DNA from 2 places in the Agromyces sp. Y182 genome. Region 1 is predicted to be linked to the other one. Evidence: predicted binding sites of a transcription regulator. Region 1 holds the regulator's gene; the other holds the start of a gene.

Region 1 (11,147 bases):
CTCGACGTCCCACTCGTCGAGCGCGGTCGCGGCGATGGTCTGCTGCGCGAGCACGTCGAGCGGGTTGGCGGGAATGCGCAGTGCTTCGATCGCTCCACCGATCATGCGTTCGGCGACGACCGCCGAGTGCAGCACGTCGGCACGGTGTTTCGGGAAGATGAGCCCCTTCGACACCTCCCCGACCTGGTGACCGGCACGACCGAGGCGCTGCAGGCCGCTCGCGACCGAGGGCGGCGACTCGACCTGCATCACGAGGTCGACCGCGCCCATATCGATGCCGAGTTCGAGGCTCGACGTCGCCACGACGCAGCGGAGTCGGCCCGACTTCAGGTCGTCTTCGACGAGGGCACGCTCCTCTTTGCTGACCGAGCCGTGGTGCGAGCGGGCGATGACCGGCGGGGCACCACCCGTGATGCCCGAGGCGCCGACCGCTTCGGCGGGGGTGCGGCGAGTGGCCGCCGACTCGACGAGAGCGTCGACGGGCTCTGCCGTGCGCTCTGCCCATAGCTCGTTGAGCCTCGCGGTCAAGCGTTCGGCGAGACGACGCGAGTTCGCGAAGACGATCGTGGAGCGATGGGCGAGCACCTCGTCGAGGATCGCCTCTTCGACGTGCGGCCAGACCGAACCGGCACTCGTCTCGCCTGCGAGGTCCGACAGGTCGTCGACCGGCACCGTGACCTTGAGATCGAACCGCTTGCCCGAGGCTGGGGCGACGATCGTGACCTTCCGCGTGCCACCGAGGAACCGGGCGACCTCTTCGTGCGGACGCACCGTCGCCGACAGGCCGATGCGTTGCACCGGCTGCGCCGTGAGCTCGTCGAGTCGTTCGAGCGAGAGCGCGAGATGCGAGCCGCGCTTGGTGCCCGCGAGCGCGTGGATCTCGTCGACGATGACCGTCTGCACACCGCGGAGCGTCTCGCGTGCAGCCGAAGTGAGCATGAGGAAGAGCGACTCGGGGGTCGTGATGAGGATCTCGGGCGGATGCGCGACGAGCGAGCGTCGCTCGGCCGGTGGCGTGTCGCCCGAGCGGACCCCAACCGACACCTCAGGCACCTCGAGACCATGGGCGGCGGCCGTACGCGCAATGCCCACGAGCGGTGCCCGCAGGTTGCGTTCGACGTCGACGCCGAGGGCCTTCAGCGGCGAGAGGTAGATGACCCGGGTGCCCGTGGTGGTCGCGTCGGCCCCCTCGTGGTGGAGTCGGTCGATCGCCCAGAGGAACGCGGCGAGCGTCTTACCTGAACCGGTCGGCGCGACGACCAGCGAGTGATCGCCACGGGAGATCGACTGCCAGGCGCCGCGCTGTACCGCGGTGGGCGCGCGGAAGGACTCGGTGAACCACGCCCGCGTCGCAGGCGAGAACGCGTCGAGCGCTTCCGTCATGACTCCATTCAAGCGGATGCCGCCGACTGCGGGCTGAGCGTTGTGGGGTCTCGATACGCGTCCTCCTTCGTCGGGCGCTACTCGACCGACGGGGAAGGCGCTACTCGACCAGCGGGGAGGGCGCTACTCGACCGACGGGGAAGGCTACTCGACCGACGGAGTCTCCGCGCGGATCGCGGCCAGGGCACGGGAGACGGCTTCGACCGTGCGCGCGACCTGCGCGGCATCCGTGCGCCAATTGCTCACCGAGAACCGCACGACGGTGCGACCCCGCCAGCGCGAGGTCATCGCGAGCACCTCGCCGTCGGACCACAGCCGCTCGCTGAGCGCGGCTGTCGCCGCGTCGTCATCGAGCGCGATGCACACTTGTGTGAACACGACGTCGTTCAGCACCTCGACGCCCTGAAGCCGGCCGAGGCCGTCGGCGATGGCACGGGCCGATTCGGCCAGGCCGTCGACGAGGCCCGCGACCCCCGTGCGGCCGAGGGAACGCAGCACCGCCCACGTCGGCACCCCTCGCGCGCGGCGCGACAGCTCGGGCACCTTCTCGTGCGGGTCCGCACCGACGTCCGTCGCCTGCAGGTAGCTCGCGTGCATACCGAGCGCGCGGCGCATCGCCGCAGGATCACGCACGATGGCGATGCCGCAGTCATAGGGCACATTGAGGGTCTTGTGCGCATCGGTCGACCAGGAGTCGGCCCCTTCGAATCCCGCCACGAGGTGGCCGAGCGCGGAGGACGCCGCCGCCCACAGCCCGAACGCGCCGTCGACGTGCACCCAAGCGCCGGCGGCATGGGCGACTTCGATCGCGGCGGCGAAGTCGTCGAATGCGCCCGAGTGGATGTTGCCGGCCTGGAGGGCGACGATCGCCGGGCCCGTGCCCATTGCGAGCGCAGCGCTCAACTCGTCGACGCGGATGCGCCCCTGCCCGTCGGCCGGTACCGTCGTCGGCGCCCCGAGGCCGAGATAACGCGCCGCCAGGTCGACCGTGCCGTGCCGCTCTTCACCGGCGATGTACCGCACGGCCGGCGCACCGGCGAGCCCATTGGTCTCGACATCCCAGCCGACGCGGTGCAGCACCTCGTTTCGAGCGGCCGCCATGCACGAGAACTGCGCCATCGTCGCCCCGGTCGTGAACCCGACGTCACTGCCCTCCGGCAATCCGAGGATCTCGAGGAGCCACTCCCCCGCGAGCTCCTCGACGGCGACCGCACCCGGAGTGATCGCTCGCAGTCCCGTGTTCTGATCCCACGCCGAAACCAGCCAGTCTGCAGCGAGCGCGACCGGCTGCGTGCCGCCGATCACCCAGCCGTAGAAGCGAGGCGACCCGATCGCGATGAGTCCCGGCTCGGCGCCCTCTGCGAGCCGCACGAGAACATCGAGGTCTGGCTCACCGATCACGGGCAGCTCGCGCCCCAGTCGGTCCTTGATCTCATCGAGGGTCGCGCGCGGCGGAATCCGGCGCTCGCCCACCCCCGACAGCCACTCCCGTGCGTGATGACCGGCAGCCTCGAGCACTTCGTCGTACGCGGTGTCGCCACCGGTCGGCGATGTCGATCCATCCATGCCGCACCTGGATTCCGTGCGCCGCACGCACAACCCGATTGTGCGCCGCTGCAGGGGGAACGGTCAACGGCCCCATTCAGGCGACAGACGCATCCACCCGCGCGATGCCACGCCAGCGCCCACGCAATCGGCAGACGCGCGATCAGGCGAGTGGTGCGCCACCCACGAGTCTGACCGTGAGCGAATCCACCGACGTCGCAATGACGTCGTCGGCCGCCCACCGACGTGCAAGACGCGCCGTCGTCGCGTCCAGCTCGTCCCGGCTGAGCCCACCGATGAGCTCCAGGCGCACCACGAGCTCGGGACCGGCGAGTCGCGCGTCGGGGTCGCCGGCGAGGAGGGTCACACCGAGCACCGCGAGCTCCCGGTCGATCGAACGACGGAATGCGGCCTCGACCTCTCGGGATTCGAACGGCGGATGCCAGTCCTGCGACTGCGCGACCGCCCAGAGCGCCGGCCTCCGCAGCACGAATTCGGTCGCGGAGCCCGGGTCGAGCACGACGAGATCGGTGCCGTCGTCAGCGGCGGCGAGGGCGACCCGCACACCGTCGGCCGGCACCGGCCGCGCCACGGGGTTCCATCGCGACATCGCCTGCACCGAGGCGAACACCGGCAGCACCTTGCGCCCATCAGGCCCCTCGACGGTGACGATCGAGAGCTCCTGGCTCTTGTCGACAGCGAGGCCGTGCGCGCCCGTCTCCGCACCGCCGGTTCCGAGTTCGGCGAGGAGCGGGATCAGGAGACGCGATCGGGCGAACTCCGCCACAACGGCGGCCTGGCCGATCGTGCCCGCGCGGAAACCGTCCAGCGCGGCGGCGAGGGCCTCCGGTGCCCGGCCGTCGTCGGCGGCATGCGCGTTCGACTGGAACGCCCGCCCCGCCCACGGCACGCCGGCGGAGTCGGTACCAGCACCGGCACCGGCAGCCGACTGCGAGTCGACGGATGCCGCGGCATCCGTCTCACCGCGACCCGGCTCGGCGCCGGGGTCACTGCGAAGCGACATCCAGCGCCTCGGCCAACGTGAATGCACCGGCGTAGAGCGCCTTGCCCACGATGGCACCCTCGAGGCCGAGCGGCACGAGCTCGCGGAGGGCGACGATGTCGTCGAGGCTCGAGATGCCCCCCGATGCCACGACCGGGCGGTGCGTGCGGTCCATCACCTGGCGCAGCAGATCGAGGTTCGGGCCCTGCAGCGTGCCGTCTTTCGTGACGTCGGTGACGACGTATCGGGCGGCGCCGGCTTCTTCGAGGCGCTCCATGACCTGCCAGAGGTCACCGCCGTCCTGCGTCCAACCACGCGCGGCGAGCGTCGTGCCGCGCACGTCGAGCCCGATCGCGATCGCCTCGCCGTACTGAGCGATGACGGACGCCGCCCACTCGGGGTTCTCGAGCGCTGCCGTACCGAGGTTGATGCGCTTGGCGCCGATCTCGAGGGCATGCTCGAGCGACTCGTCGTCGCGGATGCCACCGGAGAGTTCGACGTTCACGCCACGCACCTGGCGGATGGCCTTCTTCAGCACGCCCGCGTTCGAGCCGCGACCGAACGCCGCGTCGAGGTCGACGAGGTGGATCCACTCGGCCCCCTGATCGGCCCAATCGACGGCCGCGTCGACGGGGTCGCCGTAGCTGGTCTCGGTGCCGGCCTCACCCTGCGTCAGGCGCACCGCCTTGCCACCGGCCACATCGACGGCCGGAAGCAAAACCAGGCGGGGGGTCTTGTTGAATTCACTCATTCACTGTCCTAGAGATCGCGGTCGCGCCTGCGAATCGGCACAGTCACAGCATCCTAGTCCGACCACGTCGCGGCGACGTGCACGTGACGCCGATGGGCTCAGTCGAGCGTGCCGAGCCAGTTGGCGAGCAAGCGGATGCCGGGCCCCGACGACTTCTCGGGATGGAACTGGGTCGCCGACAGCGGTCCGTTCTCGACGGCCGCGAGGAACCGACCGCCGTGCTCGGCCCACGTGAGCGCGGGCTTCGGGAACGGCGGCTGCACGTCGAGCAGCCACTGCTGCGCTGCGAACGAGTGCACGAAGTAGAAGCGCTCGTCTTCGATGCCCGCGAAGAGCGCGGAGCCCTCACCCGCTTCGACCGTGTTCCAACCCATGTGCGGCAGTACCGCGGCAGGCAACTCGGTGACGATGCCGGGCCATTCGCCGAGTCCTTCGGTGTCGACGCCACGCTCGACGCCCCGCTCGAACAGCACCTGCATGCCCACGCAGATGCCGAGCACCGGCCGGCCGCCGGCAAGTCGCCGATCGATGATCTCTTCACCGCGAACCGCGTGCAGTTGCTGCATGACCGCCTTGAACGCACCGACACCCGGCACGACGAGACCATCGGCCTCGAGTGCTGCGGCCCGGTCGGCGGTGACGGTGACTTCTGCGCCGGAACGCTCGAGCGCCTTCGCGGCAGAGTGCACGTTGCCCGAGCCGTAGTCGAGCACGACGACGCGCCGGGTGCGGCTCACAAAGCGCCCTTCGTCGACGGAACGCCGGACACGAGCGGGTCGAACGACTTCGCCTGACGGAATGCCCGCGCGAACGCTTTGAATTCGGCTTCGGCGACGTGATGCGGGTCGCGGCCGCCGAGCACGGTAACGTGCACGGTCAGGCCCGCGTTGAACGCGATGGCCTCGAAGACGTGCCGCACCATCGAGCCGGTGAAGTGCCCGCCGATGAGGTGGTACTCGAACCCGGTGGGCTCTCCGGTGTGCACGAGGAACGGACGCCCCGAGATGTCGACGACCGCCTGTGCGAGCGCCTCATCGAGCGGCACGAGGGCATCGCCGTACCGCGAGATGCCGCGCTTGTCGCCGAGCGCCTGCTTGATGGCCTGCCCCAGCACGATGCCGACGTCTTCGACCGTGTGGTGCACGTCGATCTCGATATCGCCGCGTGCCCGCACGGTGAGGTCGGTGAGCGAGTGCTTCGCGAACGCCGTGAGCAGGTGGTCGTAGAACGGCACGCTCGTCTCGATGTCGCTCACGCCTGTGCCGTCGAGATCGATCGAGAGGTCGATGCTCGATTCACTCGTCTCGCGCTGGACCCGGGCGGTGCGCGGCGGTCTCGTTGCGGTCATGAGTCAATCCTATTCGGGGCCGAAACGGCGATCGCTTCGAGGAAGGCGGTGGTCTCGGCCTCAGTGCCGGCCGTGACGCGCAAGTGACCGGGGATGCCGATCTCGCGGATCAGGATGCCGCGCGCGAGCAACTGATCGAAGACCGCATGCGGGTCGTCGATCCCGCCGAAGAGCACGAAGTTCGAGCCGCTGCGATATGGGTGGAACCCGAGTCGAAGGAGCTCGACCGAGATGCGCTCGCGCTGGGTGCGTATCTCATCGACCATCGCGAGCATCTCGGTCGAGTGCGCCAGGGCGCCGAGCGCAGCCGCCTGAGTGAGCGCGGAGAGGTGGTACGGCAGTCGCACGAGCCGAAGTGCGTCGATGGCGGCCGGATCACCGGCGAGGTAGCCGACGCGGGCGCCGGCGAACGCGAACGCCTTGCTCATCGTGCGCGACACGAGCAGCCGGGGCCGCCCCGGCAGCAGCGTGAGCGCACTCGGGGTTCCGGGGTCGGCGAACTCGAAGTAGGCCTCATCGACGACGACGATGCCGCGCGCCGCGTCGACGACCGCCTCGATCGTCTCGAGTGAGAGCGGCGTACCCGTCGGGTTGTTCGGCGCGCAGAGCAGCACGATGTCGGGATCGTGCTCTCGCACCGCCGACACGGCCGTTTCGGGACTGAGTTCGAACTCGTCATCACGACCGGCGGTGAGCCACTCGGTGCCGGTGCCGGAGGCCAGCAGGCCGTACATCGAATACGTCGGCGCAAAGCCCAGCACGGTGCGGCCCGGCCCGCCGTAGGCCTGGAGGATGTGCTGGAGCACTTCGTTCGAACCGTTCGCAGCCCAGATCTGCGCCGGCTCGAGGCCATGGCGCAGATAGCGGGCGAATGCACGCCGCAGCTCGGTGAACTCTCGATCGGGATAGCGATTGAGCGTGAGAATGGCGGCGGCGACACGGGCGACGACATCGTGTGCGACGTCTTCGGGAATCGGATGCGTGTTCTCGTTGACATTGAGCGCGACCGGAACTGCCTGCTGCGGAGCCCCGTACGGCGTGCGACCACGAAGGTCATCGCGGATGGGGAGGTCTTCGAGACTCGTCACCCTTCAATGCTAACGATGCGCACCGAGGTCATTCGGACGCGCCGTCATCGACCGGCGGAACCCCGACGCTTCAGACGGTCACGGGTCACGGAGCGGCGGGAAGCGCAAGGCGCTGACCGGGTTCGACCACCGCGTCATCGAGCCCGTTGAGCCGCATGATTTCGGCGATGATCTCTCGCACATCGGCCCCGGGGTCGATCGACTCGGCGATCTCCCAGAGCGAGTCGCCTTGCCCGACCGTCGTGTATTCGAACGACGCAGCCTCGAACGAGACGCCAGTGGATTCGACGTCGGCCGCGGCGCCGCCCGCGCCGATCACCGCAACGAATGCCCACACGACGAGCGGAACTGCGCCGAGCGACGTGAACACGATGCGGCCCCGTCGCGTCAGTCGGAGCCGCGTGCGCGCGGGAACAACCGACGCCGCCTCCTCTCGCTGAAGGGCACTTGGGGGCTGGAAGCCGGGCGTTGCGATCGCTGCACTCATGTCACACCTCCTGTAGGAGTCGCATCCGGCTCTCGGCCGGGAGAACCGGATGCGAAACTCTGTTCCGAACATACATTCGAATGACGAACAACGCAAGGGAAGACGCGGGGAATTCTGTCGAGCGGATTCCGCGACACACTCGAACAAATGTTTGCCGAGCGCGCGCGAGGCGGATACAGTTTCGAATATCTGGAAGAGAGTCGACCAGAGACCACCGACATCCGGCCGCGAGGCGGCCGCTACGAGGGGCGAAGACGTTGAGCACCGACATCGACGACGTGCAGGCGGCCGGCAGGCCACGCCGCCGAAAGAGCTTGAGCGCCAAGCAGATCTCGATCCTCGAGATGATCCAGCGCTCGGTCTCCAGCCGCGGCTACCCGCCGAGCATGCGCGAGATCGGCGACGACGTCGGGCTCTCCTCGCTCTCGAGTGTCACGCACCAACTGAACCAGCTCGAGCTCGCCGGGTACCTCCGGCGCGACCCCAACCGCCCTCGAGCACTCGAGGTGCTCATCGAGCTGCCGGGCGTCACCGAGCGACCCGTCACCTCTTCCGACCCGATCCCGGTCGGCGACGCGGCGATGGTGCCGCTGGTCGGCCGCATCGCCGCGGGTGTGCCGATCACGGCCGAACAGCAGATCGACGAGGTGTTCCCGCTCCCCCGTCAACTGGTCGGCAAAGGCGAGCTGTTCATGTTGAAGGTCGTGGGCGACTCCATGATCGACGCCGCGATCTGCGACGGCGATTGGGTAGTGGTGCGCTCGCAGCGCACCGCAGAGAACGGTGAGATCGTCGCGGCGATGCTCGACGGCGAGGCCACCGTGAAGGTGTTCCGCCAGCGCGACGGCCACACCTGGCTGCTGCCGCGGAACAGCGCGTTCGAGCCCATCGTCGGCGACCATGCCGAAGTGCTCGGCAAGATCGTCGCGGTGCTCCGAGCAGTCTGACCGGGCAACCCCACCGGTCAGTCATGGAGCGGCCGGCGACGGCCGGTCGCTACGCCGCGGTCCGGACTCCGGCGAGACCGCTTCCGACCGTGGCAGGCGCCAGCGCGTTGAACCAGTCGAACACCGCATCCATGAACCCGGCGTGATCGTCACGAAACACGGTGTGGCCCGTTCCGCGCAGGGTCGCCACGGTCATGCCCTGTCCGCGAAGCTGCCGGGCGACCTTCGCCGTGATGAGCAGGCTCTTCTCCGCCAGGAGCACCAGAGTGGGGGCGACGAGGCGCACGGGCGGCACCAGCGGTCGCGTATCGGTGAAACCGAGGATGGTGCGCTTGTCCCAGTCTCGAAGCGTCGCGAGCTCGATCTCGACGTCGACCGCACTCCACTTCGGATTCATGCGCACCAGCGCCGACCGGCGCGGCCTCGGTGCTATCGCGAAGAATGCCTTGAACGCCCACCCCTTCACGCCCTTCGGGAAGGAGAAGGCCGGGTCGATGTAGATCGCCGCGCGAGGCGCGAGCCGATCTGCGACGAGGCTCGCCACCAGCCCGCCGAGCGAGTGGCCCATGACGAGATCGGGAGGGCCGTCGAGCACCGGCGTGAGCGTCTCGACGACGTCGCTCGCCCATGCGGCGGGCGAGTAGTGCACGGCACGCGGACTGCGTCCATGACCTGTCAGGTCGACGGCGAGCACCCGGAACCCCTGCGCCTCGAGCTCGGCAGTCACTCGGTGCCACGCGCGGGAATCGGACATGATGCCGTGGATGAGGACCGCGGTTCGCGAACCCCGGCCGGATTCGTGGACCGCAAGTTGCATACGACCAAAGTACGCGCTGCGCCTGTGCGTCGCCTCGACACCAGCCGAGCGTCGGCCGAACACCAGCTGAGTCCCAGCCCTGCGTCGGCCGAACGTCAGCCGAGCGGATGTCGCGAGCCGCGGCATCCGCTCGCCCGTGCTACCCGGCGAGTACCGAGGCGGCGCGACCGGCCCGCACCGCACGGGTCGCCTCGACGATGTGCCGCAGCGACTCGACGGTCTCGTCGTAGCCGCGCGTCTTCAGACCGCAGTCGGGATTGACCCAGAGCCGGGTGGCGGGGATCGCGCCGGCTGCGCGTTCGAGGAGCGCCTGCACCTCGTCGACGCTCGGCACTCGTGGCGAGTGGATGTCGTAGACGCCCGGGCCGATGCCGTGGTCGAAGCCGCTCGTCTCGAGGTCGTCGACGACCTCCATACGGCTGCGGGCCGCTTCGATCGAAGTGACGTCGGCGTCGAGGTTCTTGATCGCATCGATCACGACGCCGAACTCCGAATAGCAGAGGTGCGTGTGCACCTGCGTCGCCGGGGCCGCACCGCCGGTCGAGAGGCGGAAGGCACCGACCGACCACCCGAGGTAGGCGGGCTGGTCGGCGCGCTTCAGCGGCAGCAGCTCTCGGAGTGCGGGCTCGTCGACCTGGATGACCCGGATACCGGCTGCCTCGAGATCGGCGATCTCGTCGCGCAGGGCGAGCGCAACCTGTCGCGCCGTGTCGCCGAGCGGCTGGTCGTCGCGCACGAACGACCAGGCGAGGATCGTGACGGGGCCGGTCAACATGCCCTTCATGGGCTGCTCGGTCAGCGACTGGGCGTACGCGGACCATTCGACCGTCATCGGCGCCGGCCGCGAGACATCACCCCAGAGGATCGAGGGACGCGTGCAGCGCGAGCCGTACGACTGCACCCAACCGTGCTTGGTGACCGCGAACCCGTCGAGCAGTTCGGCGAAGTACTGCACCATGTCGTTGCGCTCGGGTTCGCCGTGCACGAGCACGTCGAGCCCGAGGTCTTCCTGCAACCGCACGACGCGCTCGATCTCCTCGCGCATGAGCGAGGTGTACTCCTCACCCGTGAGCGTGCCGCCCACCAGGCCGGCGCGGGCGCGACGGATCTCGCCGGTCTGCGGGAACGACCCGATCGTCGTCGTCGGCAGCTCGGGCAGGCCGAGGGACGCCTGCGCCACAACACGCTCGTCGTAGCTCGCGCGAGCGAAGTCACTCTCAGTGAGCGACGCGAGGCGGTCGCGTACGACCGGCACGCGCACACCCGGCGCACCGCCGCGATCGGCGAGGGCAGCGGATGCCGCGGCGAGCTCGCCCTCGATCGCGGCGCGCCCGTTCGCAAGTCCGCGACCGAGCGCGGCCACCTGGCCGACCTTCTGGTCGGCGAACGCGAGCCAGCCGACGAGTCGTGCATCGAGCGCATCCTCGTCGTCGACGTCGTGCGGCACGTGCAGCAACGAGGTGGAGGTGGAGACGGCGACGGTCGCGGTGAGGCGCTGAGCGGCCTCGAGCTGTTCGAATGCGGCGGCGAGGTCCCCGCGCCAGATGTTGTGCCCGTCGATGACGCCCGCGACCACCGTCTTCGCCGCGAGCGACTCGGCCGTCGCCGGGTCGAGCGACGCGGGCAGTACGCCGCGCACGAGGTCGAGGCCGATCGCCTCCACCGGGGTGGCTGCGAGGGCGGACAGCGCGTCGTCGAGCGAGCCGTATGGTGCGGCGACGAAGATCGCCGGGCGGCGTTCGAGGGAGCCCAGCGCGTCGTAGGCCGCAGCGACGGAT
Region 2 (11,147 bases), on a different contig from region 1:
CGGCTCCTTCGTCGATGCCGCCGGTCCTCTCGGGTGGTGATCGCTCCGGCGCGACACCGCTCAGGTGACACGGCGGCGGTCCGCCCCGGCTCACGCCTCGGGCAGGAACACCCGCTTGTACTTTCGTCCGTCGGGCAGCTCGACCGTCTCGGCGCGCAGCAGCCCGCGCGTGACCCGCTGGTAGATCGCCTGCGGAGTCACTCCCAGCTTCGCGGCCGCCTCGGACACCGAGAGGCCGGGCAGCTCGGTCGGCACGCTCGAGGGTCGCTCGCGCTTGCGCTTGCGGCTCGCCTCGTGTCGAGCCGCGATCTCGTCGTCATCACCCGCCCAGCGGTACTTCGCGGCCGAGGCGCTGATGCCCGCGGCATCCGCGATCTCGTCCCACGACCGGCCGGCCTCGAGTGCCTCGCGTACCGAGGCGAGCGACGCCGGGTCGGCCTCGAGAGCGGCACTGAGCGAGCGGATGCCTCGGAGCCGCTCGAGCGGCGAGGCATCCGTCTCATCATCGGAGCCGCTGGTGCCGCCGTCGTCGAAGCCGTGCAGCGCGTCGAGCGCCACGAGTTCGGCGAGCGCGCGGGCGGTCTCAGCGGAGAGGAACGTCATGTCGGCGCCGCTCAGCTGTTCAGGAGGCCGTTGCGCACTTCGCGGCGCAACACCTTGCCGATGAGCGATTTCGGGAGTTCGTCGGCGACGAGCACGCGCTTCGGCACCTTGTAGGCCGTGAGCCCGTCGCGGGAGAAGTCGCGCAGCGCCTGCTCATCGAGCGTCGCGCCGGCACGCAGCACGACGACCGCGACGACCTGCTCGCCCGAGTGCTCGTCGGGCAGCCCGACGACCGCGGCATCCTCGACGTCGGGGTGGGCGCGCAGCGCCTCTTCGACCTCGCTCGGGGCGACGTTGAAGCCGCCCGTGATGATCAGTTCTTTGATGCGATCGACGATGCGCACGAAGCCCTCGTCGTCGATCGAGACGATGTCGCCCGTGCGGAACCAGTCGGCACCGCCGTCGGTCGCCGGCACGAACACGGCCTCGGTCTCTTCGGGCTTCTGCCAGTAGCCCGAGAACACCTGCGGGCCGCGCACGATGAGTTCGCCCTCGTCGCCCGCGGCGACATCCGTGCCGGGAGCGTCGGGGTCGACGACCCGCACCTCGGTCGACGGCAGCGGCAGCCCGACGGTGCCCGCCTTGCGGTTCGGCGCGACGGGGTTCGCCATGAGCACTGGCGCGCATTCCGACAGGCCGTAGCCCTCGACGAGGTAACCGCCCGTCTCGGCCTCCCACGGCTCGACGACGGCCGCCGAGAGCGGCATCGCACCCGAGATCGCGATGCGGATGCCGTCGAGCGAGACGCCCTCGGCGACGGCGGCCTTGGTGAGTCGGTCGTAGATGGGCGGCACGGCCGGCAGGAAGGTCGGCGGATGCCGCTTCACGACCTTCAGCACGAGGTCGGGTTCGAACTTGGGGAAGAGCACGAGGCGTGCGCCCATGCTCATCGCGAAGGTGAGGCAGAGCGTGAGCCCGTAGGCGTGGAACATCGGCAGCACGGCGTAGACGACGGCCGTGCCTCGCTCGATCTCGGGCACCCACGCGCGGGCCTGCGCTGCGTTCGCACCGAGGTTCGCGTGGGTGAGGGTCGCGCCCTTGGGGCTGCCGGTCGTGCCGCTCGTGTACTGGATCACGGCGACGTCGGAGACCTCTGGCCCGATGATGTGCGCATCGATCGGGTCGGCGCCGACGACCTTCTCCCACGTCGTCGTGCCGCGCACGCTCGTGGTCAGCGCCGCGCGCGACTCGCGCGCCTTCGCGATCGGCAGACGCAGCATCGCACGCATCGAGAACGGCATCGCGCGAGTCACGTCGACCGAGACGATCGTCTGCACCGCGACATCCGCCGGAAACGCCTGGATCGTCTCGACGACGTTGTTCCAGGCGACGACGACTCGCGCGCCGTGGTCTTCGAACTGGTGGCGCAGCTCACGCGGGGTGTAGAGGGGGTTGTGCTCGACGACGATCGCGCCGAGGCGCAGTACCGCGTAGAACGCGACGATGTGCTGCGGGCAGTTCGGGAGCACGAGTGCGACCGGGTCGCCCTTCTGCACGCCGAGAAGCCGCAGGCCCTCGGCGGCGCGCTCGATCTGCTCACCGAGCTCGGCATACGTCGTGGTGCGCCCGAAGAATTCGAGGGCGACATGGTCGCCGTAGGTGTCGACGGAGGAGCGGATGAGGTCGGAGAGCGAGCTGGTCTCGGCCGGGAGGTCGCTCGGCACACCCTCGGCGTAGCTCGTGAGCCACGGGCGAGGCGTCGTGATCGCCATCTGCGAACCTGCCTACGCCGCGCCGTCGAACATGCTCGTCACCGAGCCGTCTTCGAACACCTCGTGGATGGCACGGGCGAGGAGCGGCGCGATCGGCAGCACCGTCAAGCGGTCCCAGCGCTTCTCTTCGGGAACCGGCAGGGTATCGGTGACGACCACGCTGTCGATGACGTCGGACTGCAGGATCTCGGTGGCGGGGTTCGAGAACACCGCGTGGGTCGCTGCGACGACGACACCGGTCGCGCCGGCGGCCTTGAGCGCCTCGGCGGCCTTCACGATCGTGCGCCCCGTGTCGATGAGGTCGTCGACGAGCAGGCAGATGCGGCCGTTGACCTCGCCGACGATCTCGTGCACCGAGACCTGATTGGGCACGAGGGGGTCGCGGCGCTTGTGGATGATGGCGAGCGGTGCGCCGAGCTTGTCGCTCCAGATGTCGGCGACACGCACTCGGCCCATGTCGGGCGAGACGACCGTGAGCGTCGACGGGTCGAGTTTCTCCTTGAAGTGCTCGAGCAGCACCGGCATCGCGAAGAGGTGGTCGACGGGGCCATCGAAGAAGCCCTGGATCTGTGCCGCGTGCAGGTCGATCGACATGATGCGGTCGGCACCGGCGGCCTTGAAGAGGTCGGCGACGAGACGTGCCGAGATCGGCTCGCGGCCACGGCCCTTCTTGTCTTGCCGGGCGTAGGGATAGAACGGCGCAACGACGGTGATGCGCTTGGCCGACGCACGCTTGAGCGCGTCGATCATGATGAGCTGCTCCATGAGCCACTCGTTGATCGGGGAGGTGTGGGACTGGATGACGAACGCGTCGGAACCACGCACGCTCTCGTCGTACCGGGCGTAGATCTCACCGTTCGCGAAGGTGCGCGCGTCGGTGGGCACGAGGTCTGCGCCCAGCTCTTCGGCGATCTCGATCGCGAGCGAGGGGTGCGCACGACCCGACACCAACACGAGGCGTTTGGATCCGGTGGTCTCGATTCCCGACATTTCTGTCCTCTCCACCCGCGGTCTGCCGGTGCGTCAGTCGGCGGCGGGGCCGGATGCCGCTGCGGCCGCCTCAGCTGCGTCAGCAGCCGCGGTGCCGGATCGGTGCGTCTGGACCCATCCCTCGATGTTGCGTTGCGGGGCCACATTCACGGCGAGCGCGCCTGCCGGAACGTCTTTGCGGACGACGGTGCCGGCGCCCGTGTAGACCCCGTCAGCAATCCTAACGGGCGCGACGAACACCCCGTGCGACCCGGTGCGCACGTGCGAGCCGATCTCGGTGCGGTGCTTGTTCACCCCGTCGTAGTTCGCGGTGATCGAGCCGGCGCCGATGTTCGACTGCTCGCCGACCGTCGTGTCGCCAATGTAGCTGAGGTGGGGCACCTTGCTGCCCTGGCCGATGTTCGCGTTCTTCGTCTCGACGAAGGCGCCGATCTTGCCGTCGGCGCCGAGCACCGTGCCGGGACGAAGGTAGGAGAATGGCCCGACGGATGCCCCGGGGCCGACGACCGCGAGGGTGGCATCGGCGCGCTTCACCTCGGAATTCTCGCCGATCTCGCAGTCGACGAGCGTCGTGTCGGGGCCGATGATCGCCCCGGTCGCGATCGCCGTCGCACCCTTCAGCTGGGTGCCGGGGCGGATCGTGACATCCGGTTCGATGCGTACCGCGAGGTCGATCCAGGTGGTCGCGGGGTCCTCGATCGTCACGCCGTTCAGCTGCCAGCCGCGCACGATGAGCGCGTTCAGGCGGGCCGCGGTCTCGGAGAGCTGGGCGCGGTCGTTGATGCCGGCGACGAGCCATGGCTCGGACACCGGCACCGCCTCGACCTCCGAGCCGGCCGCACGGAGCAGGCCGATCACGTCGGTGAGATACTTCTCGCCCTGCACGTTGTCGGTCGTGAGGTTCGCGAGCTGGTCGCGGAGCGCGGCCGCGCCGAAAGCGTAGATGCCCGCGTTGATCTCGGCGATGGCGCGCTCGTCGTCGCTCGCGTCCTTCTGCTCGACGATGCGGTCGAAGAGACCGGTGTCGTCGCGCACGACGCGGCCGTACCCGCTCGGGTCGTCGTAGACGGCGGAGAGCACGGATGCCGCCGCGGAATCGGCGCGATGCTGTTCGAGGAACGCCGCCAGCGTGTCGGCGTTCAAGAGGGGCACGTCGCCGTTCAGCACGAGCACCTCGCCGTCGAAGTCGGCGGGCAGCGCGGCGAGAGCCTGCTCGACGGCACGGCCTGTGCCCGGCACCTCGTCTTGATCGACGATGATCGTGCCGGGCAGTTCGACCTCGACCGCTGCGGCGACGAGATCGCGCTCGTGGCGCACCACGGCGATGATGTGCTCGGCGTCGAGTGCTCGAGCCGTGGCGAGCACGTGCGCGACGATCGGCGCACCGGCGAGCGGGTGCAGGAGCTTCGGGACCGCCGACTTCATGCGGGTGCCTTGGCCGGCGGCGAGAACGATGATGGCGAGGTTCTGGTCGGTCATGCGCGCGCATTCCTCTCGGTGCGGTCGGTGGTTGCGGGGGCGGCAGGTCCAGCTCCGCCACCAGGATTCGAACCTGGACCGAACAGCTCCAAAGGCTGCCGTGCTGCCGTTACACTATGGCGGATCACTCGGGCCGACGCCCGTGCGCGACATCCAGTCTGCCATGATCCTCGGCCGTTCAGACGCGGTCCGCTCGTTGGCACGTGATGAGATGCACTCGCTGAACGCCGTGCCGATCAGGCTCATCTGCGACCGCCGTATCGACGAGTACCGCGCGGGCCGGCCTCGTCTCTCGCCGAACTGAGACGGCCGGATGTTCGTACCGAGCTCGATGCCGTCACCGGCTCGACGAAGTCACGGGCGCGACGAAGTCATTGCTCGAGACGGGCGAAGCACTCGCGCGCGGTGAGCGACTCCGCAACTCGAGCGGCGCGATAATGGCTGGATGACCGATGCTGACGAGGTCGACCGGATCGTCGACGATTGGGAACGCGAGCGCCCCGACCTCGATTTCTCGCCGCTGCAGGTGCTCTCGCGCGTCGCGCGACTCTCGAAGCACCTCGATCGCGCCAGACGTCAGGCGTTCACCCGGTCCGAACTCGAGTCGTCGGAGTTCGACGTGCTCTCGGCGCTCCGACGGGCCGGAACCCCCTACCGGCTCTCCCCCAAGGCCCTGCTGCTGCAGACGCTCGTCTCGAGCGGCACCATGACGAACCGCATCGACCGGCTCGTCGAGCGCGGACTCGTGACGCGCCAGACCGACCCGAACGACGGGCGCGGCATCCTCGTCGAGATGACGTCGGCCGGGCTCACCCGGGTCGATGCCGCGATCACGCGGCTCGTCGACGCCGAGGCCGAACTGCTCGGCAGCCTGCCTGCGGCCGAACAGAAGCGGCTTGCCGGGCTGCTGCGCAAGCTCAGCCTCGGATTCGACTGAGCTCGGCGGGCTGGTACCGGCGCGGCTCGCGTGCGAGCAGGGGCGGCGCCGCAGGTCAGAGAAGTTCTCCCCAGTCATCGAACATACGTTCGAATTCTGGTAGTATCGAGTCATGCAACCCCCACCGGTGATTACCAGATCAGACGGTAATTCGGCGCATGAATTCGGGCGTGATTCCGGGCACGATTCTGGCCGCTTCGATGCTCAAGAGCAGTCGCCGTATGCGATCGCACAAGACGGCCTCGCCGAACTCGTCGAAGCCTCCGTGCACGCGCAGCGCATCGAAGCGATGAACGCGGCGATGCGGGTCGATCTGATCTTCTTGACGGTGTCATTTGCGCTTCGCGCCGAGCAGGCCTTCGTCGCCCCGACGCTGTCCCCCGAACGACGACGAGAGATGGCGCATCGCAGCGTCACCGCCGAGCTCGCGACGGCACTGCACGTGCCCGAGCGCACGATGCAACATCAGATCGATGACGCTTGGGCGCTGTCGACGCAGCTTCCCGCAACGCTCGCGGCGCTGCGGTCCGGAGCGATCAGCCTGCAGCATGCGCGCGTGATCGTCGAGGCTGCCGCCGAGCTCGATGACGAACCCCGCGTCCGGGCCGACCTCGATGAAACGCTCGCGGTCTACGCGGCCGACCACACGCCGCCGAGCGTTCGTCGCCGAGCACGTTCATTGCGCGAAGAACTGCAAGCGCGAACTCTCGCCGAACGCCATCGTGCCGCCCGGGCGAAGCGTCGCGTCGAGATCGAGCCGGCTCCCGACGGCATGGCCTGGCTGCACGCCTACCTGCCGGCGGCAGACGCCCTGCTCATCAGAGATCGCCTCGATCATGTCGCTCGTGAGGTTGCTTCCGCACGCCACCACCGTCACGCGGCTCGATCCGATCGCGATGGCAACACCGGGCGCACCGATGACGGCACGGCGACTCTCTCCTCATCGACCCGCGACAACGCACGCGCCGACGCCGCACGCGATCTTCTGCTGTACGGCGGGCTCGGCGATGACTCCGCCTTCGCGGCTGCATGCGGCCGAGTGCGACCGAGCGTGCACGTGACCGTGCCGGTACTCACGCTCATCGGCTCCTCGTCCGACCCCGGCATCCTCGACGGCTACGGTCCGATCGACGCAGAGACGGCTCGCCGCCTCGCCGCCGATGCCCCGTCATTCGTGCGCCTGCTGACCGATCCGATCACGGGCGCGGTGCTCGACGTCGATCGCACCAGCTACCGACCGCCGGCCGACCTTCAGCGGTGGCTCCAGGTGCGCGACGAGACCTGCCGTTTCCCGGGCTGTCAGCGCGACGCCAGAAGCAGCGATCTCGACCACAGCACCGACTGGGCCGATGACGGCCGCACCGCATTCGGCAATCTGGCCCACCTCTGCCCGCTGCATCATCACCTCAAGCACGAGTCATCCTGGTCGATGCGGCATCTGGCCGGCGGAGTCCTCGAGTGGACCTCCCCCGCAGGTCGCCTGCACATCACCCACCCGGCCCGCTCGATCGAGGTCGACGGCGAGAGTGTTGAAGCCGGCGGCAACGTTCTCCGAGTCCCGCAGCACTTTCACAGTGCCGCCCCGCCCCGTGCCAGTGCCAGTGCCGGTGCCGGTGCCGGTGCCGACACCATGCGTGATGGCATCCAACCCGGGCTTCACGGCGTCGACTTCCAGACGAAATACGACCCAGCTCCGACCTCCCAAGTGGAATTCCCTGACGCACCCCCGTTCTGAACGTGCTCAGCCGCGTGATCGGACCGCGGTGACCTCGCATCGCAGCCCGTTGTCGCGCATCGTGTCACGCATGGCAGTGTCACGTAGGTTCGTGACGAGTGTCCCCGTCACGCATAGTCGTCGGGAGCGAACCAGCGAGCGCCCCCATCGTGCAGGATCAGCTGCGCACGCACAGCGACCCCCTCAGCGCGGCAGGCATCGCCGAGTTCGCGTGCCCACGCCCGATCGGCCGGCGTCGATTCGGCGCCCCCGGGTCGCTCCCAGACGAATACGAGCTTCGCGGCACCGATCTCGTGAACGATCGACGCGAGCCTGCTCGCCATCAGGCCTGCGGCGGTGCCAGACTCGGGCGTCGGCTCATCGGGTGACTCCGGGTAGCCGGCCATCGGCATGATGAGCGGACTCTGCACGTCGCGCTCATCGAGGTAGAGGGTCCACCACTGACGGCGGATCGCACGATCGAGCAGCATCGCGACACGCTCGAGCACGTCGTGGTCGGTGGGAATGGGCAGCCGGGTCGCCTCGTCGGCGTCGAGTCGGGTCATGCGACGATCGTCATCGACCGGGCTGCCTCACCATGGCGGAGCGCGCCTCGTTGTGGACGATTGGCACGATCTGCCCGTTGAGGAGGAGCAGTCGAAGTGCGGTCGAGGAGTAGCCGGCCAGACCAGCCGAACTATCGGCGCAGCACCTTCCGGGCGAGCCAGTTGCCGAGGAACTGCACGCCCTGCACGAACACGACGATGAGCAGCACCGCGGCCCAGGTGATGGCGGGCTGGAACTGCCGATAGCCGTACACCTGCGCGAAGGTGCCGAGTCCACCGCCGCCGATGAGTCCGGCCACCGCGGTCATGTCGACGATCGCGACGAGCACGAAGGTGTAGCCGAGGATGAGCGGCCCGAGCGCCTCGGGCAGCACGACCGTGCGCAGGATGCGAACGGGGCCGGCGCCCATCGCGCGAGCGGCCTCGATGACGCCCGGCGTCACGGTGAGCAGGTTCTGCTCGACGATTCGGGCGATTGCGAAGGAGGCCGCGATCGACAACGCGAAGATGAGGGCATCGTTGCCGATGCCGGTGCCGATGACGAGTCGCGAGAGCGGCTGTACCGCTGCAATGAAGATGATGAAGGGAATCGGCCGGAAGAAGTTGATGACGACGTTCACGACGTTGTAGACGGCGCGATTCGCGAGGAGGCTCCCCGGTCGCGTCGTGTACAGCACGACACCGAGCAGCAGCCCGACGAGACCACCGATGAGCAGCGTGAGCGCCACCATGTACAGCGTCTCGACGGCGGCGACCCAGAACTCGCCCTGCAGTTCGAAGAGGCGATCCATCACGACACCTCCGTCACATCGACGCGCGAGGATATCTCGGCGAGCACCGCGTCGATCGCGGCATCCGTGCCCCTGATTGCGAGGGTGAGATGCCCGAAGGCGCGACCCTGGATGTCGTTGATGCCGCCGTAGACGAGCTCGAACTCGACGCCCGCGGTGGCGAGTGCGACGAAGACCGCGGCCTGCGAGGCGTCGCCGTCGCGGAACGAGATCGTGACGATGCGACCCTCGTGACGCTCGCGCAGCACCGCGAGCTCCGACGGCGACGGGATGCCCTTCACGACGGTGCCGACGAAGCGCTGCGACGAGGGGTTCTGCGGGTTCGAGAAGACGTCGAACACCTCGCCGTGCTCGATCACCCGGCCTCCGTCCATGACCGCGACCTTCGTGGCGATCGACTGGATGACGTCCATCTCGTGGGTGATGACGATGATCGTGACCCCGAATTCACGATTGACGCGCTTGAGCAGTTCGAGCACCTCCCCCGTCGTCTCGGGGTCGAGGGCGCTCGTGGCCTCGTCGGCGAGCAGCAGGCGCGGCGAGGTCGCGAGTGCGCGGGCGATGCCCACACGCTGCTTCTGCCCGCCCGAGAGCTGGTCGGGGTAGTTCTTGGCCTTGTCGGTCAGGCCGACGAACTCGAGCAGCTCGGCGACGCGAGCGGCGATCTCCGCCTTCGACGCACCGGCGACCGTGAGCGGATAGGCGATATTCGCCCAGACCGTCTTCGAGTTGAAGAGGTTGAACTGCTGGAAGATCATGCCGATGCCGAGACGGATGCCGCGGAGCTCACGTTCGGGCATCGTCGTGATCTCGCGGCCGTCGACCTCGATCGAGCCCGAGGTCGCGGGCTCGAGTGCGTTCACGAGACGCACGAGCGTGGACTTGCCGGCGCCCGAGTAGCCGATGATGCCGTAGACATCGCCGGGTTCGACTTCGAGGCTCACGCCGTCGATCGCGACGACGGGTGAGCCGCCCTTCTCGGATGCGGGATACGTCTTGGTGACGTTGCGCAGGGCGACGAGCGCCATGGTGAAACTCCTCTTTCAACGCCGAACCGGGCGGCGGTCACCGAGTGTGTCGGTGACGGCCGCCCGAAGGGGGTGCGATCGATCTTGCGTGCGCGATCAGCCCTTGGCGGCCTTGGTGTCGGCCTCGACCTTGGCGAGGGAATCCTCGAGGTCGGCGGCGAGGATCTTCACGGCGACGCTGGTGCCGCCCGACGCCTCGAGGAGGCCGGCCTGCACCTCAGGGTCGGTCTGGAAGATCTCGACGAGCTTGAGGTAGGTCGTGTTGTCCTTGTCTTCGGCGCGGGTCGCGAAGATGTTGACGTAGGGCAGCGCGTTCGGATCGGTGGGGTCGTCTTGCGCGATCGCGTCTTCGAAGGTGAGGCCGGCGTCTTCGACGAAGTCGTTGTTGATGATCGCGGCGGCGAGGTCGGGCAGCGAGGTCGGCGTGAGCGATGCTTCGAGCGCGGTGACCTTGACCTTCGAGTTCGCCTCGTCGATGTCGGCGAGGTCGGAGAAGATCGTGCCGCCGCTCGAAAGCGTGATGAGCCCGGCCGACTGCAGCACGAGCAGGCCGCGGGCCTGGTTCGAGGCGTCGTTCGGCACGGCGACCGTCTCACCCGCGGGGATGTCCTTCACCGAGTCGTACTTCGTCGAGTAGAGCCCGAGCGGGTAGATCGCGGTCGAACCGATGGGAGCCAGGTCTTCACCGCTGGACACGTTGTAGTCGGCGAGGTAGACGATGTGCTGGAACTGGTTGAGGTCGAGCTCGCCCTCGGTCGTCGCCGGGTTCGGCTGTGCGTAGTCCGAGAAGTCGACGAGCTCGATCTCGATGCCCTCTTCGGCCGCGGCATCTTCGAAGGCGGCCCACTGCGGGTCGGCCTTGCCGACGACGCCGATCTTGATGACCTCGTTCGAGGCTTCCCCGCCGTCGCCTGCCGCCGGCGTGGCGCACGCGGCGAGGCCGAAGACGAGCGGCACTGCGGCGAGTGCGGCGATGAGCTTGGTGTGACGTGACGAGTGCTGTGACATGAGGATTCCCTTTCGCTTCCGGCCCACGCGATCGAGTGCTGATGGCGTGGAGCAGGCATGGCTCCGCCACGGTTGGTAACGGTGGGGGCTTCGATGCCGCGATCGCGGGTGCATCACTACGGTAAACGAAGATCCTCTACCCGCTCGCCAGTCGGGTCATAGATCGTCACAGCTTCTGCGACGTCACGCCTCGAGCGACTCGGAAACTTCGAGCCAGCGGGTCTCGAGGTCGGCGACGGATGCCTCGAGCTCACGCAACGAGTCGCCGAGCGCTGCCAATCCGACGTAGTCGCCCTGGTCGTGCACCGCGAGCTTCTCG

The links. The regulator LexA, encoded in region 1, represses DNA repair genes until DNA is damaged. The targets are predictions, from matches to a motif close to TCGAACANNTGTTCGA.
Region 2: AC1C2R_RS20215 (HNH endonuclease signature motif containing protein) is a predicted target of LexA. The motif match lies at 5,799-5,814, and genes of this name have one in related genera.

Annotation. Positions count from the first base shown of each region.
Region 1 covers NZ_JCAIUF010000001.1:28,582-39,728, forward strand. Annotated here, with positions in the region: gene AC1C2R_RS00140 (ATP-dependent helicase) at 1-1,383, opposite strand, end outside; gene AC1C2R_RS00145 (pyridoxal phosphate-dependent decarboxylase family protein) at 1,528-2,949, opposite strand; gene AC1C2R_RS00150 (SseB family protein) at 3,092-3,952, opposite strand; gene priA (bifunctional 1-(5-phosphoribosyl)-5-((5-phosphoribosylamino)methylideneamino)imidazole-4-carboxamide isomerase/phosphoribosylanthranilate isomerase PriA) at 3,936-4,682, opposite strand; gene hisH (imidazole glycerol phosphate synthase subunit HisH) at 4,781-5,419, opposite strand; gene hisB (imidazoleglycerol-phosphate dehydratase HisB) at 5,416-6,030, opposite strand; gene AC1C2R_RS00170 (histidinol-phosphate transaminase) at 6,027-7,118, opposite strand; gene AC1C2R_RS00175 (LysM peptidoglycan-binding domain-containing protein) at 7,204-7,605, opposite strand; gene lexA (transcriptional repressor LexA) at 7,875-8,552, shown strand; gene AC1C2R_RS00185 (alpha/beta fold hydrolase) at 8,602-9,495, opposite strand; gene metE (5-methyltetrahydropteroyltriglutamate--homocysteine S-methyltransferase) at 9,509-11,147, opposite strand, start outside.
Region 2 covers NZ_JCAIUF010000002.1:1,208,653-1,219,799, forward strand. Annotated here, with positions in the region: gene AC1C2R_RS20180 (SDR family NAD(P)-dependent oxidoreductase) at 1-40, shown strand, start outside; gene AC1C2R_RS20185 (hypothetical protein) at 91-603, opposite strand; gene AC1C2R_RS20190 (long-chain-fatty-acid--CoA ligase) at 615-2,315, opposite strand; gene AC1C2R_RS20195 (ribose-phosphate diphosphokinase) at 2,328-3,305, opposite strand; gene glmU (bifunctional UDP-N-acetylglucosamine diphosphorylase/glucosamine-1-phosphate N-acetyltransferase GlmU) at 3,339-4,784, opposite strand; tRNA gene AC1C2R_RS20205 (tRNA-Gln) at 4,837-4,908, opposite strand; gene AC1C2R_RS20210 (MarR family winged helix-turn-helix transcriptional regulator) at 5,230-5,721, shown strand; gene AC1C2R_RS20215 (HNH endonuclease signature motif containing protein) at 5,834-7,456, shown strand; gene AC1C2R_RS20220 (hypothetical protein) at 7,564-8,001, opposite strand; gene AC1C2R_RS20225 (methionine ABC transporter permease) at 8,133-8,792, opposite strand; gene AC1C2R_RS20230 (methionine ABC transporter ATP-binding protein) at 8,792-9,820, opposite strand; gene AC1C2R_RS20235 (MetQ/NlpA family ABC transporter substrate-binding protein) at 9,917-10,828, opposite strand; gene AC1C2R_RS20240 (ABC-F family ATP-binding cassette domain-containing protein) at 11,012-11,147, opposite strand, start outside.